Regions from separate parts of the Pseudoalteromonas luteoviolacea genome, predicted to be linked through region 1. Evidence: predicted binding sites of a transcription regulator. Region 1 holds the regulator's gene; each other region holds the start of a gene.
What was found. Region 1 encodes FliA, which starts transcription of late flagellar genes. Its sites were predicted from a motif close to CTAAAGNTNNNNNNNNNNNNGCCGATA; they were not measured.

Region 1 (5,344 bases):
CATCATTCGCATTTGCTGGCGGAGTGGACGGTGCCACAGGAGCTGCCTGAGGTGCTTCAACGGCAGGACCATTGCCTGACCCATGAAGCTCATCCAACAAGCTTTCAAATTCTTCTTCTGTAATTTCATCAATGCTATCTGAGGTTGCAGGCTCTGAGCTCTCCTCACTACCTATATCAAACAGCACATCATCTTCAGCTTCCTGGACGGGCTCGGGTGGCGGTGCTTCAGCAACAGGCTCAGCAGCTGGTGTTGAAATTACCTCATCAGCAGATTCTGGCTGACTTAATTTATGTAAGACGTCGAGTAACTCTTGGTCTGCAGGTTCCGGTTGCTCTCGATTTTGTATGCAAGCGAACATGTCGTTAATGGTATCAAGTGACTGTAATATCACGTCCATTAATTCAGGGTTGACAGAGCGTTGGCCTTGGCGCAAAACATCGAAGACATTTTCAGCACCATGACAAGCGTCTACCAGCTCGTTCATACCTAGGAAGCCTGCTCCACCTTTTACTGTGTGGAAGCCTCTAAAAATTGCATTGAGTAGATCTTTGTCATCTGGGTTATTTTCTAATTCAACAAGTTGCTCAGATAACAGTTCGAGTATTTCTCCAGCTTCAACAAGAAAGTCTTGTAAGATATCTTCATCGACTTCAAAGCTCATTATTATACTCTCCTATTAGAAACCCAAACTAGATAACAAATCATCAACTTCATCTTGACCAGACACAACATCGTCTCGTTCCTCAGCGTCAATGATAGGTCCTTCAGGACCCGCTAGTTCATCAGTGGTGGTTTCAACTACTTCTTGTGGTTGTTGAGCCGTGCTAAGTTGACCCACTTCTGACGTGCCAAACACAGTTAAAAGATGAATTAAGCTGTCTTCGACTTCTCTCACCAGTTCTATGACTCGACGAATAACTTGACCAGTCAAATCTTGATAATCTTGTGCCATTAAAACATTGGTCATCAAGGTCTGTAACTCGTCAGTACGGCCTTGTGAAGATTGCATAAAATCATTTAAGTCGTGACAGAGAGATTTAAACTCTCCAAGCTGAATGTCACGACTCATCAACCTATCCCAAGTAGGCTTTATTTCAGAAAGCTCGTCAGCCAACTGTTGAGCAAGCGGTAAACTAGCTTCCACCGCATCCATGGTCTTGTTCGCCGCATTTTCTGTCATTTCCATGACATAGTTTAAACGTTGCTTTGCATCTGGTAAGGCTTCTGTAGTTAAGTCTGATAAACGCGTGTCTAACTCGAAGTTTTTCAACGACTCGTGTAACTGACGTGTCAATTTTCCGACTTCAGCAAATAACTCAGATTGTTCTTTGTTAGTTGCTTCAATTAAAATTTGATCAGCTTTTTCTTGTTCACCATTCTCAAGATACTCAACAAGTTGCTTTGCTTGCTCTAATGTAATTTGTGGCGCAGAGGATTCTGACATAAGCCTATCCTTACTTGTAACTAGCCTAAGCGTTCAAAAACTTTTTCTAACTTAGTTTTCAGTGTTCCAGCGGTAAAAGGTTTAACAATGTAACCGTTTACCCCAGCTTGCGCTGCTGCAACAATTTGTTCTTTTTTGGCTTCTGCAGTTACCATTAATACTGGGATATGCTTGAGGCTATCGTCAGCTCTTATTGCTCGAAGCAAGTCGATGCCTTGCATGCCAGGCATGTTCCAATCAGTAACAACAAAGTCAAATTCTTGATTTTGCAACATTGGAAGCGCAGTGCTGCCATCATCTGCCTCTTGAACATTTGTAAAGCCTAAGTCTCTCAACAGGTTTTTGATAATTCTTCTCATTGTAGAGAAATCATCAACCACGAGAATTTTCATGTTCTTATCCAAAACTTCCTCCGGTGAGGTTTGAACCTATAAAAAAATAAAATGTACTCTAATTTATCCAGTCATTTATCTTGGCTCTGAGTTTAATCATTGCCTGACCATGAATCTGACTAACTCGAGATTCGCTCACATCTAGGATCTGGCCAATCTCTTTTAAATTCATTTCATCGTTGTAGTATAGAGATAAAACCATTGCATCTCTCTCTGGCAACGTTTTAATTGCCTCTACTAACGACTCATTAAAGCGCTCATTCTTAACGTTATTGAATGGTTTGTCTAGCGCTAAATCGCTGCCCGCAGGTGAAATTACGTCTTGGTCGACTCCTAGGTCTTCAATACCAATAATCTTACTTGCATTCACGTCATGTAAAATATGATGGTACTCATCTAAGGGAATATCAAGTTTTTCAGCGATTTCAGTGTCTTTAGGCTCGCGACCTAAGGCGGTTTCTAACTCTGAAATTGCTTCTGCGACCATACGACTATTTTTGTGGACAGAGCGTGGGGCCCAGTCTCCACGGCGTATTTCATCTAACATAGCACCCCGAATGCGGATGCCTGCAAACGTTTCAAAGCTTGCGCCTTTGCTGGCATCAAAATTTTTTGTTGCCTCAATCAAACCTATCATGCCTGACTGAACTAAATCATCGAGTTGAACGCTCGCAGGGAGCCTTGCAAGCAAATGACAAGCAACTTTTTTGACCAAAGGTGTATGACGCTCGACCACCTTGTTGAGGCGGTCTGCTGTTTGATATCCCGCCATTCGATTGACCGGTGTAGCCATAATTACCCGTTAACTAACTGCTCAATGAAAAACTCTAAATGACCTGAAGGCTGATGTGGCACTGGCCATTTCACAGCTTTGCTCGCTAACCCTCTAAATGCCACGGCAGCAGGAGAATTAGGGTAGAGTTCAACAATTGTTTTTTGGCGGCGCGAAGATTTGCGCATGTTTTCATCGAAAGGGATTGTAGCGACGAGTTCCAAGGCAACATCTAAAAATCTATCCGTCACTTTTGAAAGCTTCGCAAAAAGCTCTTGGCCTTCTCGAAGGCTTCTTACCATATTCGCTACAATTTTAAATTTATATACGCCATGCTCTCGGCTTAACACCTTGATCAGTGCATAAGCATCTGTGATCGAAGTCGGTTCGTCACAAACCACGACCATGACATCTTGGGCGGCTCGAGAGAAACTTAAAACCATATCGGAGATACCTGCTGCGGTATCCACAATTAAAACATCGAAATCGTTGCTAAGCTCACTGAAGGCGCGAATTAAACCAGCATGCTCTGCGGGACTTAACTCAACCATATTTTGAGAACCTGAGGTCGCTGGGACAATTCTTATTCCCGCAGGGCCTTCAACCAATATCTCATCCAGCTCACATTCACCGGATAGCACGTGAGATAAGTTGCGCTCTACTCGCAAGCCGAGCATCACATCACAATTCGCTAATCCAAGGTCAGCATCTAAAACTAATACTCTATGGCCCTGTTGTCCTAACGCAATTGCAGTATTTAATGAAACATTAGTCTTGCCGACTCCTCCTTTACCACCAGTTACTGCTATTACTTTTACTCCGTGGTTACTTTTTTGATTCATTTTACGCAGGCCACTTGCTTGATCTAAAACTGTATTAATCATACATTCCTACTGTCTGGGACGCCACTGCTTCACGTCGTGAATGTTGTGCTTTTGTTCTTTTTAAATACAACTGCTCAGCCTTTTTAACTAATTTTTGAGCATTTGCAACACGAATGTCCTCTGGCACTCGCTGTCCGTTGGTAAGATACCCTATTGGCAGACGATTTTGAATCGCAATACTAATAATCTCACCTAAACTTAGACATTCATCAAGTTTTGTAAAGATGCAACCACTCAAATTTACTTTTTTGAAATGGTTAACCGTTTCCTGCAAAACATGCATTTGCGATGTCGCGCTAAGCACCAAATAACTGCGAATATCTACGCGTGAACTGCGCATCAATGTATTCAGTTGCTCGGTTAAACGCAAGTCTCTTTGACTCATGCCTGCAGTATCTATTAATACTAGTCGCTTATTTCGCAAATGATAAAGAACTTCTGCTAACTCATTTGCATCTTTAACTTGCTTAACCGGACAGCCAATAATTCTACCATAAGTTGCTAACTGCTCGTAAGCACCAATTCTATATGTATCTGTGGTAATTAATGCAACTTTATCAGCACCATACTTCTGCGCGCCAAGCGCTGCCAACTTTGCAACCGTCGTTGTTTTACCCACCCCTGTTGGGCCGACCATCGCATAAACACCGCCTTGACGAAGGATGTCATTATTGGTGGTGTGCATCTGATTTACGACCATATTTAAAAGTGCATTCCACGCTTCTTTTCTAGAAACGTCATCAGGTATAAAACATGCCATTTGCTCAGCTACTTCCGAGCTTATTCCCATGCCTTGCAAACGATTGATTAAACAAGCTCTGGTTGGATCTCTGCGATCCATCTCTTGTTTCATTAGACCAGACACCTGATATTCAAGTAATTGACGAATGGCATTCATCTCATCACGCATAGAGCTCATTTCATCTTGAGATGCGCTATTTGTCGTTGGCTGTGCATCTATATCGGCTTCTAATTCGTCACCAAAATCCCAATCAGATGTTAAGGGGTCTGTTTGTTGTACAGGGCGAGTACGTGTTGGGCTAGGCTGAGCCTGCTGAGTCTGCTGAGTCTGCTGAGTTTGGTTATATACTGGTCTTTGCTCTTGCTGAGGTTGGAACAAGTCACCTGTATCAATACCTGACTGTGAAAACATAGAAGCAAGCTCAGGAGAACGAGGTTTTGGAGCTTGACGCTCTAAGAGCGCTTCTAGGCTATCAGCAACTTTTGCCTGTGGCTGTGCTTGAGGGCGACGTGTTTGAGGCTTGACCACTCGAGCTGGTTGACTATACGTTGACTTTTGCGTTGCAGCTGGACCTGGTTCAGGGCGTGCTTCTACTGGTGCAGGTTGAGCCTGTGGTGCAACTCTATCATTATCAATAGCTGCGACAATTTCAACACCGTCAGCTAGTTTTTTGTTTGACATGATTACAGCATCCGCACCTAATTCATCTTTTACTTCTTTCAAAGCCGTACGCATATCTTTTGCGAAAAATCTTTTAATTTTCATGACTCAGCACCTCGTTCCTCTATTATTGCCCAACCGAGCTAATAATCTTGATTTGTCTCTCGTCCGGTACTTCCTGATAAGACATCACTCTTAAACCAGGAATCGTATGCTTAACAAATCGAGATAAAACACTTCTTAACATACCTGAGGTTAATAAGATGGACGGCTCGCCTAACATTTCTTGCGTTTGATGCGCTTCTCTCAATGAACCTTGAAGTCGCTCTGCAAGACCTGGCTCTATGCCTGCCCCCTCATCACCTGCGTTCTGAAGTGACTGATGCAACATCTGTTCCAACTCAGGCGCCAATGTTATGACAGGTATCTCATCAGCGTTGCCAACCG
Region 2 (5,344 bases), 2.1 Mb from region 1:
GGATGCAGACTTAGACATTGTTATTCCAGCAGCATGGCTACATGATTGTGTTGCTGTTGCGAAAAATCACCCTGATCGTGCACAGGCGTCAAAAATGGCTGCTGATAAAGCAGAAAGGTTTTTGATTGAAATTGGTTACCCTCAAGATAAATTAGAGGGTATCCATCATGCGATTGTTGCGCATAGCTTTAGTGCAAACGTACCGCCAACGACATTAGAAGCTAAAATTGTTCAAGATGCAGACCGTATGGATGCACTTGGGGCTATTGGAGTGAGTCGGTGTATGAAAGTCGGTGGTGCAATCGCAAGGCATTTGTACCACACGGATGATCCTTTTTGTTCTTCAAGAGAGCCTGATGACAAAAACTATACGATTGATCACTTCTTTATAAAGTTATTGCACATCGAATCTCAAATGCACACAGTGTCAGCAAAGCAAGAAGCAAAGAGGCGAACCGAATTTATGCGTCTATTTCTTAATGAATTAGGCCGCGAAATCTCCCTTGATTGAGTAGGTTACCTTGTCATCCTCTTTACAAATACCACCACAAACAGAGCCAGAGAGAAGCTGCCTATAAAGGCTTCTATGGTAGCTATGAGGCGCGTTATACCTACAGGTGTAATGTCGCCATAGCCCAAGGTTGTAAATGTCACCACGCTGAAATAGAAGCAATTTAGCATTGAATGCAAGTTTTGTTTGATAGGAGCATCTGGAGAAAATTGGATCACATCACCATTGTAATTAATGCCAAGCATAAAGTAACACAGCGCGCACAATAAAATCATACCTAGACTGAAACGGATGACGTTTTCAGGCTTTTCACCATAGCCACACAACATGTCGATAAAGCTTGAGACGAGTCTTTTTTTGGAGTATTTTGGGTACTGCGCATGTCGCATTCGTAACTCGCTGTAAGTATACTTTCCAGCCATTTCAAAAAGCCCTTGCTGCTCAGCGCCTTTTCTTAGCAGTCGGTATATCTCCTCGCTTTGTAAGTAGAGATCTTGCGCCTCCTCGTTATTTTTTTGTTTTGTTGCTTCAATAGCCTGACTTTCTTGGAGTAATTTATCTCCCAGCACGAGGTTATCTATTCTGGTGGCATTGAGCTTTACCCCCAAGATATTGGTATTTTCAATTTTACAGCAATGCAAATTCGCGTCTCTCAAATCTGCTTTCATTAGTGAGGCATTGCGAATTGTACTGTTAAAAAGGTGAGCGCCATGTAAATTTGCCCTGTAGAAATTACCATAGGATAAATCGTAGCCATTATGATCATTAAATTTGACGAGATTAAGGCCTTCAAGATTTGCTCTTTTTAGCTCTAGCCCTTGCAGTAACCCCCCTTTTTTGGCATAACGTTCGAGTTTATGCGATAGCTCTAATCCACTTTTATCGAACTTGGCATCGTGCCAAAAGCAATATCCAGAGCCCATGTCGATTTCTTGGCATTTGTGTCCATCAGGAGATATGTACTGACACTTAGGTTTACTAGTCATGGCAGCCTATTTTTTCCGTAATAAGTATAAAGATTAGCAGCAAATTAGATTGATAGATGAAAAAGCAATAAATTTACTATGAATTTCAATTACCAACTCAAATTGAGTCGCCGTAGAAAAACGGTCGCGATCAGTGTTAAACCGCAAGGAGTTGTTGTCCATGCACCTTATGGTATTTGCGAAAAGTGGTTAAAGGGCTGGTTGTTAAGTAAGCAGGCATGGGTTGAGCAAAAGCAACAACTTGTGACTCAGAAGTTGGACCTTATGAGCGAGCAGCTAGACAGTATTAATATATATGGTCAACCGTTTGCACTCAACTTCGGGGCAACAATGAGTTTTATCGATCACCAAAATACCTGTGTACATCTTCAATCGCTTTTAACGGCAGAACGCACAGAGCAGATACGTGAAATTCATGACTTATTGAGCGCCGAGTTAACAGGCTACTTAGAGGGACGATTACCTTATTTTGAGTCTCTTATGGGCTCGAAATATAAAACACTAAAAGTGAGATTTTATAAAAGGCGATGGGGAAGTTTATCTAGCAAAGGGGTGCTGGCGTTCAACAGCGCTTTGGCGTGTGCGCCAAAATGGGTGATTGATTATGTTATTGTGCATGAGTTAGCACATTATTATGTTATGGCGCACAACCGTGCATTTTGGGACATTGTGAGGCGTTACTACCCTGAGTTTAAAAAAGCGAAAACATACCTGAAGGAGCATGTTAAAGTGATTCAATAAATAGAGATTAAAATATTGAAAAGTAAAAGAAGTGGTGGAGGGAGCTGGATTCGAACCAGCGAAGGCTGAGCCGTCAGATTTACAGTCTGATCCCTTTGGCCGCTCGGGAACCCCTCCATAACAGATTTTAGAAGTACAAAGTGGTGGAGGGAGCTGGATTCGAACCAGCGAAGGCTGAGCCGTCAGATTTACAGTCTGATCCCTTTGGCCACTCGGGAACCCCTCCAATTGTACTTTGTCGTTGATGGTGGAGGGAGCTGGATTCGAACCAGCGAAGGCTGAGCCGTCAGATTTACAGTCTGATCCCTTTGGCCGCTCGGGAACCCCTCCTCAACAACGGCGCTGATAATAACAAAGTTTTTGACGAAGTAAAGAAATGTCCTAAAGTTTTTTCAAAAAATGCCGATAAATTTTTGAATTTAGAATTTTTTGGCGAAAATCCATGCAGATAGAACAATTGTTACTCAAAGAGGCTCAACTCGGTAATGCGTTGAGTATGAGTGTTCATGAATCGAGAAGAGGTGACTTTGCGTTACTGTTGTCTGCATTATCTCAAGATGTATTGGATTTTAGCCAGTTTGATTTACCTCGCAGTGCGGTTGATGAGGTAGATAAATCAGAAGAGTCATTACGCAAAGCACTTCAAGTCGGCCCTAAACAGCCTCTTGCGCCAGAAAAATTTGATTTCTCGATTGGGCAGTACAATCGATATTTTGTTAAAGATGGTGGGTTGGAAGATATCAAGCTAAACGAATGTCTAGATCCAGAACCATTTCATATTCGTGATGATAAGTTACATATTCCCTTGCATATCGTAGAGAATTTGGAACCCGCAGTAAGAGCGAAATTGTATCGCCAAAAACATCCTGAAGTTGATGTAAAAGACAAAGAGATTGATGCAGTGGCATTTTACGACCAACTTTCAAGTGGAGAAATGCAGTCTCAACTTAATGTTGCCGTATAAGCTATCCAAATACCTAGGCAGCTTGATTAGGTTTAAATTGAGCTACCCAGATTTATTTGTTACCCGTGACACTTCTTAAACTTTTTCCCACTTAAGCACGGACAAGGATCGTTACGGCTTACTTTTTTGCTTTCAGTAGGGTAAAGCTCACCATCGAGGTATAGCCACTGATCACCTTCTTTAATAAACCTTGAGCGCTCGTGCAAGGCACTAAGTTGTGTACCTTCTATATAATATGCTTTAAATTCTACATATTGATACTCTGTATTTTCATCTGTATCAATCACGTCTAAATTGATAAATGATACCTGTTTGGCGAATACCAATATATCTTCAACTGTATGGTCACTTCGGGTTTGTGACGCATAGGTATCTAAAATATATTGGCCTTCTTGAGTGCAATATGCACTAAAACGAGAGCGCATTAACTGCTCTGAGTTTATGGGGGTTGTTTGACCTGTAATAAAGGGCTTACAACATTGCTCAAAGGTTTGTGTGTTACCACAAAAACACATAAATGACCTATATGGTTAGTGCGCAAGTTTCGACATCGGTAAATTTGCGTCGCTTTTAAAGCAATACAAAGCTGTTTTTGAGCAGTTAAGACTTCTATGCTCAATTTGCTTTTGTGATAAAACTCCTGGCCATGTAATTACAGCTGCAAAATTACCATTAGACAAAGCGCGATCCAAAGTATGCTCCAAGTTTATCAGATCCTTCTGTTTGAGCACTAGTAGCTTATTTATATCTATCCCATTGCTGTCTAGCATCGTTTTATTGATTGCATGGTCGGGTACAATCAATAGTGTCCAGCCAGCGATAGCATTACATCGGTATAAAATTTTTAATAGCATATCATTGGTGCTTTGTTCATCGTCCGCGTCCAAAACATTAAAACAATCATATTGATTAATGTTTTTTTGCTGTGCGTTAAGGTTCGTTGATATGTGCAACATAATTAAACCACTGATTCTTTATACAGTGTATATACAGTATTTCATACAGTGGTTTTAATCAAGTTTTATTTGATGATTTTTTGTTCTTTTTTCAATCGGAAGATCACCGTTAGATTATTCATGCACTCCAAAATGCATTTGCTGATGTATTTGTTCAAATAATGTCGCTGCATAACACTGGGCATCTATATAACGCTTTGTTGTTAGATGCGGACGAACTTCATTTAGCGTGCTTTGCGCGGCATTATTACCTTGGCTTTGAGCAAGGCTTAACCATGCGACACCGTGGAATACACTTTTAGGAACTCCTTGCCCTTTAATAAAAAGCAGGCCTAAATAGAATTGGGCTTTATTATCTCCAGACATAGCAGCGAGTCTCATCCACTTTGCAGCCAGTGGATATTGTTTTTCTTTGATGTAATAAAGGCCTTTTTTATAAGCTTGCTCGGGCTCTTGTGCTGCTGGCCAGCTGTGTTTAGGGTCTGGCTCTTGAGTCACAAACTCGAGCACATTGAGTAGTTGTTGCTCTAGGTCACCACTGTGCGCTTTTGTTGATAGATTGCTTTTCATACTCACTTCACTTATTACAACTTAGTCTTCATTGTAGCCGATTTTTACTATATTTGTCCGTTAAAGGTCATGATTTATGGTAAAATCGCGGCCCTCGTTTCCATTTAAAATACAAAGACATGCTAGAAAAATTATTTTCGCTCAAGTCGCTACACACGGATGTAAAAACCGAAGTTGTAGCGGGACTCACAACGTTTATCACCATGGTTTATATTGTATTTGTTAACCCAGCAATGCTCGCTGAAGCCGGAATAGATCACGGCGCAGCATTTGTAGCAACTTGTCTAGCTGCCGCAATCGGTTGTTTTATCATGGGCTTTATCGCTAACTATCCGCTTGCCTTAGCGCCAGGTATGGGCTTAAACGCTTTTTTTACCTATGGAGTTGTTTTAGGTATGGGCCATAGTTGGCAGACAGCGCTTGGAGCAGTGTTTTTATCTGGGTGTTTATTTTTATTGTTAAGCCTCTTTAAAGTGAGAGAGTGGGTCATACAAGCTATTCCTGTAGTGTTGAAGCGTGCTATTGCAACCGGTATAGGTGCATTTTTGGCGCTGATAGCGCTAAAAAATGCAGGCATAATCGTGGCAAGTCCTGCAACACTTGTACAGTTAGGCGA
Region 3 (5,344 bases), 970 kb from region 1:
ATAAGCGTTATGTTGCTAAGTTTTATCGACCAAACCGTTGGTCAAACGAGCAAATTATGGAAGAGCACGCATTTTCAATTGAGGTCGCAGAAGCAGAAGTGCCGGTTGTTTGTCCAATTAGGTGTGACAATGAAAGCTTGTTTGAGCACCAAGGTTATCGTTTTGCATTATTTCCAAGTGTTGGTGGTCGACAATTTGAGATGGACAACTTAGATCAATTAGAAGTGCTTGGCCGCTATATAGGTAGGCTGCATAGTGTTTCAAAAAAATATCGTTTTGCACACCGTCCTAGCATAGATACGGAGAGCTTTTTGACACAAGCGAGCCGAGAAATATTGGCTAGCGAATGTTTACCTCAGACATTGCAATTAGCTTTTTCAACGGTTTTAGAGCAAGTTGCTAAAAAAACAGAAGAAAAGTTCAAAGTTAATGATACGATTCGATTGCATGGTGATTGTCATGCTGGCAATATTCTGTGGTCGCAAGAACAGCTCATGCTCGTCGATTTGGATGATTGCCGCCAAGGGCCTGCTATTCAGGACCTATGGATGATGTTAAATGGTGATCGTCAAAACCAAGCGTTGCAATTGGACACTTTACTGGGTGGCTATGAAGAGTTTAGTGAACTCGATATGACACAATTGCAATTGATTGAACCTCTGCGAGCAATGCGTATGATCCATTATATGGGGTGGTTGGCAAAACGTTGGCAAGATCCTGCTTTTCCAAGGAACTTTTCTTGGTTTGCAACAGACAAATATTGGGAACAGCAAATCTTGGCATTAAAAGAACAATTGGCTGCGCTTGATGAGCCAGCACTTACAATTTATCCATAAAATTTAAGAGAGAAAGTACATGTTGAAATCGATTAAAGTGGCTTTGCTGGCATTGTGTTTGCCAATTGCTGCATTCGCTGCAGATTTTAAAGAAAGTGTTCACTACGAAACACTGTCATTAGAAAAAAGTAAAACACCTAGAGTGGTCGAGTTTTTCTCTTTCTATTGCCCTCACTGCTACAAATTTGAGGGACCTGCTAGAGCCCTGCATGCAAGTCTTCCTGTATCAGTACCATTTGAAAAGATCCATGTGAACTTTTTAGGTGGCTTGCCCCCAGAAGCACAAAGCTACTTAAGCTATGGTTATATTATTGCAAAACAGTTTGGTGTTGAGTCACCAGTCGTGGATCAAATCTTTAAAACTATCCATGAGCAAAATGGTCGTTTTGCGAGCATGAAAGATGTGCAAAAGCTCCTTGAAGCCCATGGCGTATCTGCAGAAAAGTTTGATGCTGCGTTAGCCAGTATGCCAGTCATTTCAGCAGAAAACGCAATGCAAAATGATCAGAAGAGGTTCAGTGAATCAGGTGCACTTAAAAGCGTACCTACCTTTATCGTGAATGATAAATACCGTGTGGTTATTAATTCATTGAAAAGCCAAGCTGAATTTAATGAATTAGTTAAGTATTTACTAGAAAAATAATGGTTGGAGAAGAATATGTTGAAATCAATTAAAGCTGCCCTGTTAGCATTAGTGCTACCATTGGCAGCAAGTGCCACAACCTTTGAAGAAGGTAAACACTATGAAGTGATTGCTGAGCGTGGTACTAAGAAACCTGAAGTGACAGAGTACTTTTCATTTTATTGCCCTGCATGTAATAACTTTGAAGGCTTGATTGATCAGTTTAAGCCTAAACTTGATGAGGGTGTGAAATTTAAGAAAAGCCATGTCGATTTCGTAGGTATCCGCGATCCGGAACATCAGAAAATGATTGCAACGGCATTAGCGACAGCTGAAGTGCTTCCTCAGAAGAATCAAATTGTATCTGCGATGTTCAATCATATTCACACAAAGCGCGGTAGGTTTAATGAGCTTGCTGATATTAAAGATGTATTTGTAGCACAAGGTGTAGATGGCACTAAGTTTGATAAAATGTACAAGAGCTTTTCTGTACGTACTAAAGCATCAAAAATGGCAAGGCAACAAAAACAGCTGCAGGAAAAAGGGGCGTTATCGAGCGTACCAACATTTATCGTCAGTGGTAAGTATAAGTTAGTACTTGGCAGAGAGTCTGGTGTGACAAGCCCAGATGATATTGCAAAACTAATTAATTATTTAGCGAGTAAATAATTTTACACTGCTTAAAATAAAACCCCGCTTTTGCGGGGTTTTTTATAAGTCAAAAAAAGGTTATTTGCGTGTCAAAAATACACCTGATTCTACATGGTGTGTGTATGGGAATTGGTCAAAAATTGCGATTCGAGATATATTATGTGTTTCGCTTAAAATCTCTAGGTCTCTCTCCAGTGTATCTGGGTTGCAAGATATATAGATAATGTTGTCATAATTACTAACCAATCTGCAGGTCAATTCATCCATACCTGCACGCGGTGGGTCAACTAATATTGTTTGGCAATTGTAAGATTGCAGATCAATGCCATTGAGACGTGAAAAGTTACGTTTACCTTGCATTGCATCTGTAAACTCTTCACTCGACATACGAATGATATCAAGATTTGAGACCTTGTTTGCTGCAATATTATATTGCGCAGAATGTACAGATGATTTCGAAATCTCAGTGGCCAAGACGCGGTCAAAATGCTCAGCAAGTGCAATTGAAAAATTACCATTACCACAATACAGCTCAAGCAAGTCGTTCGATAGCGGGCGGGCAATAGATTTAGCCCATGACAGCATTTTCTCATTTACCTTGGCGTTGGGTTGAGTAAAGCTGTTTTCGACCTGCTGATAAGTATATTCAGTGCCATCTACACGGAGTTTTTCTGTGACGAAATCATCACCAAAAACAACTTTTTGTTTTCTAGCTCTGCCAATAAAGTCGATCTTATACGTTTGCTGTAGTTCTGCTCTGAGTGTACTCATTGCTTCATGCCACTTATCGTCAAGCTGCTTGTGATAAAGTAAGCTAATAAGTATTTCGCCACTAAGTGTTGATAAATAATCTATTTGAAATAGCTTACGTCTTAAAGTTTCATTGTTACGCAGCTTTTCCATCATGACTTGCATGAGCTCGTTGACTAAAGGCGCACCTGGATCGAAGCTATCGACACGTATTTTTTCTTTGCTTTGTTGGTCGAACATGATGTGATACAAATCTTCATCATCGTGCCAAACTCTAAACTCACAACGTTGCCTATAATGACTTTTCTCTGAGTCATAGACTTCTAGCTCAGGCGCATTAAAGCGAGCGAATTGTGTGCTGATACGCTGTTGTTTTTCTAAAAGCTGCTGTTCGTATTGCGAAGCATCGATTTTGATCACGGCCATGCTGAGGCTACCTTTATATATTGCAAGGAGGCGCTATTTTAGGGGGCGAGGAACATTTGTCCAGTGCTTACAACTAAAATTGCACTTTTATTGTACAAATCACCTTTAGCTTTGTCACATATGGCCGATAATTAACTGATAGGGTATAGCGGAGAGCAATCATGAAGATCGGACAGTTGAATCAGCTGTTGAACCCAGCAATGCAGCACAATGCGGCAAAAGCTAAACCAAATGTTCCTAACATATCAATAAACTCTGATGTTTATCAGGGCAATAAGTCCCAAGTCGCAGCAAAAGTGCTCGATGACAAGTTGGCACAAGCACTCGGTATTGAGAAAAAAGAAGAGCCTGAAAAACCATTTTTTGATTACGAAGAGATAGTTAAGAATGTACTTGGCTTTGTGCAGGGGGCAATCAATAAAGCAAAAGCGGATGGTCAAGACGACGATACGTTGAAGAGCATGTTAGAACAAGCACGCAAAGGCGTGCAAACGGGAATTGATGAAGCCACAGGAGAGTTGAAAGACTCAGGGCTATTCGATGATGAGATCTCAGAAGGCATAGAAAAGTCTAAAGAGGGGATCTTTGATGGGTTAGATGAATTTGAAAAAGAGCTCTTTAATCCAACGCCACAGCATCTTTCTGTGAGTGCTGCACAGTTTGCGAGTCTTTCGAACAAAGCTGAATATGCATTTACTACGGCAGAGGGGGATGAAGTCGTGATCTCTTTTAGTGATGCATATAGTCAATCTCGAGCTGCAAGTTACGAGCGTGAAGGCAGTAATGTTGGTTTTGCATATGGGGAAAGTTCATCTCAAGAGGTGAGCTTCTCAATCAGTGTTAATGGCGAGCTTAATGAGAAGGAACAAGAAGCGATAAATGCAATGATGGAAGATATTCGTGATGTGAGTGACTCTTTTTTTGCGGGTGAATACGATGATGCATTTGAATTAGCACAAGAGTTGAGTTTGAATAATGATCAAATTACAAACTTTACAATGGACCTCAGGCAAAGCAAAACTTCCGCAGCTATTGCACAATATCAACAAAGCAACCCGATGAAAGAATTAGAACAGGCGTTTGCTCCATTAGATAAACGTTTAGAAGGACTCAATAGCGAAGCGGAATCTTTGGGTTTGCAATCACAGCTTCCTGACATCATGGCATGGATGAATGAAGGCCAACAAAGACTAAACCAATTTTTAGATTACGCGCAAAGTTATTTTAGTGCTTTAAATAGCAAAGAAGAGACACAAAATAGCTAAGCTATTCCAGTGTTGTTTATTTTCTTTGGATAGCGTGGCAAACTTCGAGTCTTGATTGTTTGGAGACTGAAGTTTGCCGCACATACTCATATTTGATTCAGGAATTGGTGGAACAAGCGTCCTATCACACATTAAAAAGAAGTTGCCTTATGCCCAGTACAGTTATGTCATGGATAATGCACTACTGCCATATGGTTTGCAGTCTCAAGAAACAATCAAAACGAGATTAATATCTTTATTAGCTTGGCTTAAAAAGAGCTGTAATCCTGTAGATGTAATCGTCATTGCATGTAATACGGCTTCAACGTATGCATTAGAAACTGCACGCCAATATACCGATATTCCTATTGTAGGAGTCGTTCCTGCGATTAAACCTGCAGCCATAGCCAGTGAAAGTAAACACATAGGACTTTTGGCTACTCCCGCAACTTCGAAAAACGCTTACACGGGTCATTTAGTATCGACTTTTGCACAAGATTGTCAGGTTGATATCTATCACTCAACTGAATTGGTGGATATCGCTGAGCATTATTACTGGCATCGGGTATGGCAACATGAACGTTTGCGAGATGAGATTGGCAGGCTGAATATAAATACCAGAATTGACAAGCTTGTTTTAGGGTGTACACACTTTCCAATTATCAAACAACCCCTAAAAGCATTATTACATGGAAACCTTGAGTTGGTTGATTCGGGAAGTGCAATAGCAAGACGCGTAGACTATCTATTAACTCAGACGCAATTAAAGGTTATAGGTAATGAAAGTGAAGAGTACAAAGAGAGAGAATTAGCGT

Region 2: the regulator FliA is predicted to act here: its motif matches at 2,620-2,646, upstream of S4054249_RS15025 (VC2046/SO_2500 family protein).
Region 3: the regulator FliA is predicted to act here: its motif matches at 3,389-3,415, upstream of S4054249_RS02165 (DUF5610 domain-containing protein).

What each region holds. Positions count from the first base shown of each region.
Region 1 is NZ_CP015411.1:1,477,674-1,483,017, reverse strand. Features, by position in the region: gene S4054249_RS06470 (chemotaxis protein CheA) at 1-664, opposite strand, end outside; gene S4054249_RS06465 (protein phosphatase CheZ) at 680-1,447, opposite strand; gene cheY (chemotaxis response regulator CheY) at 1,468-1,851, opposite strand; gene S4054249_RS06455 (RNA polymerase sigma factor FliA) at 1,898-2,632, opposite strand; gene S4054249_RS06450 (MinD/ParA family ATP-binding protein) at 2,635-3,495, opposite strand; gene flhF (flagellar biosynthesis protein FlhF) at 3,488-5,002, opposite strand; gene flhA (flagellar biosynthesis protein FlhA) at 5,025-5,344, opposite strand, start outside.
Region 2 is NZ_CP015411.1:3,556,798-3,562,141, reverse strand. Features, by position in the region: gene S4054249_RS15055 (HD domain-containing protein) at 1-511, shown strand, start outside; gene S4054249_RS15050 (ion channel) at 517-1,497, opposite strand; gene S4054249_RS15045 (M48 family metallopeptidase) at 1,576-2,238, shown strand; tRNA gene S4054249_RS15040 (tRNA-Tyr) at 2,271-2,355, opposite strand; tRNA gene S4054249_RS15035 (tRNA-Tyr) at 2,380-2,464, opposite strand; tRNA gene S4054249_RS15030 (tRNA-Tyr) at 2,484-2,568, opposite strand; gene S4054249_RS15025 (VC2046/SO_2500 family protein) at 2,681-3,202, shown strand; gene S4054249_RS15020 (YchJ family protein) at 3,262-3,627, opposite strand; gene S4054249_RS15015 (SulA-like leucine-rich domain-containing protein) at 3,733-4,158, opposite strand; gene S4054249_RS15010 (tetratricopeptide repeat protein) at 4,273-4,728, opposite strand; gene S4054249_RS15005 (NCS2 family permease) at 4,848-5,344, shown strand, end outside.
Region 3 is NZ_CP015411.1:512,143-517,486, forward strand. Features, by position in the region: gene S4054249_RS02145 (serine/threonine protein kinase) at 1-836, shown strand, start outside; gene S4054249_RS02150 (thiol:disulfide interchange protein DsbA/DsbL) at 856-1,479, shown strand; gene S4054249_RS02155 (thiol:disulfide interchange protein DsbA/DsbL) at 1,495-2,127, shown strand; gene trmA (tRNA (uridine(54)-C5)-methyltransferase TrmA) at 2,188-3,285, opposite strand; gene S4054249_RS02165 (DUF5610 domain-containing protein) at 3,447-4,550, shown strand; gene murI (glutamate racemase) at 4,693-5,344, shown strand, end outside.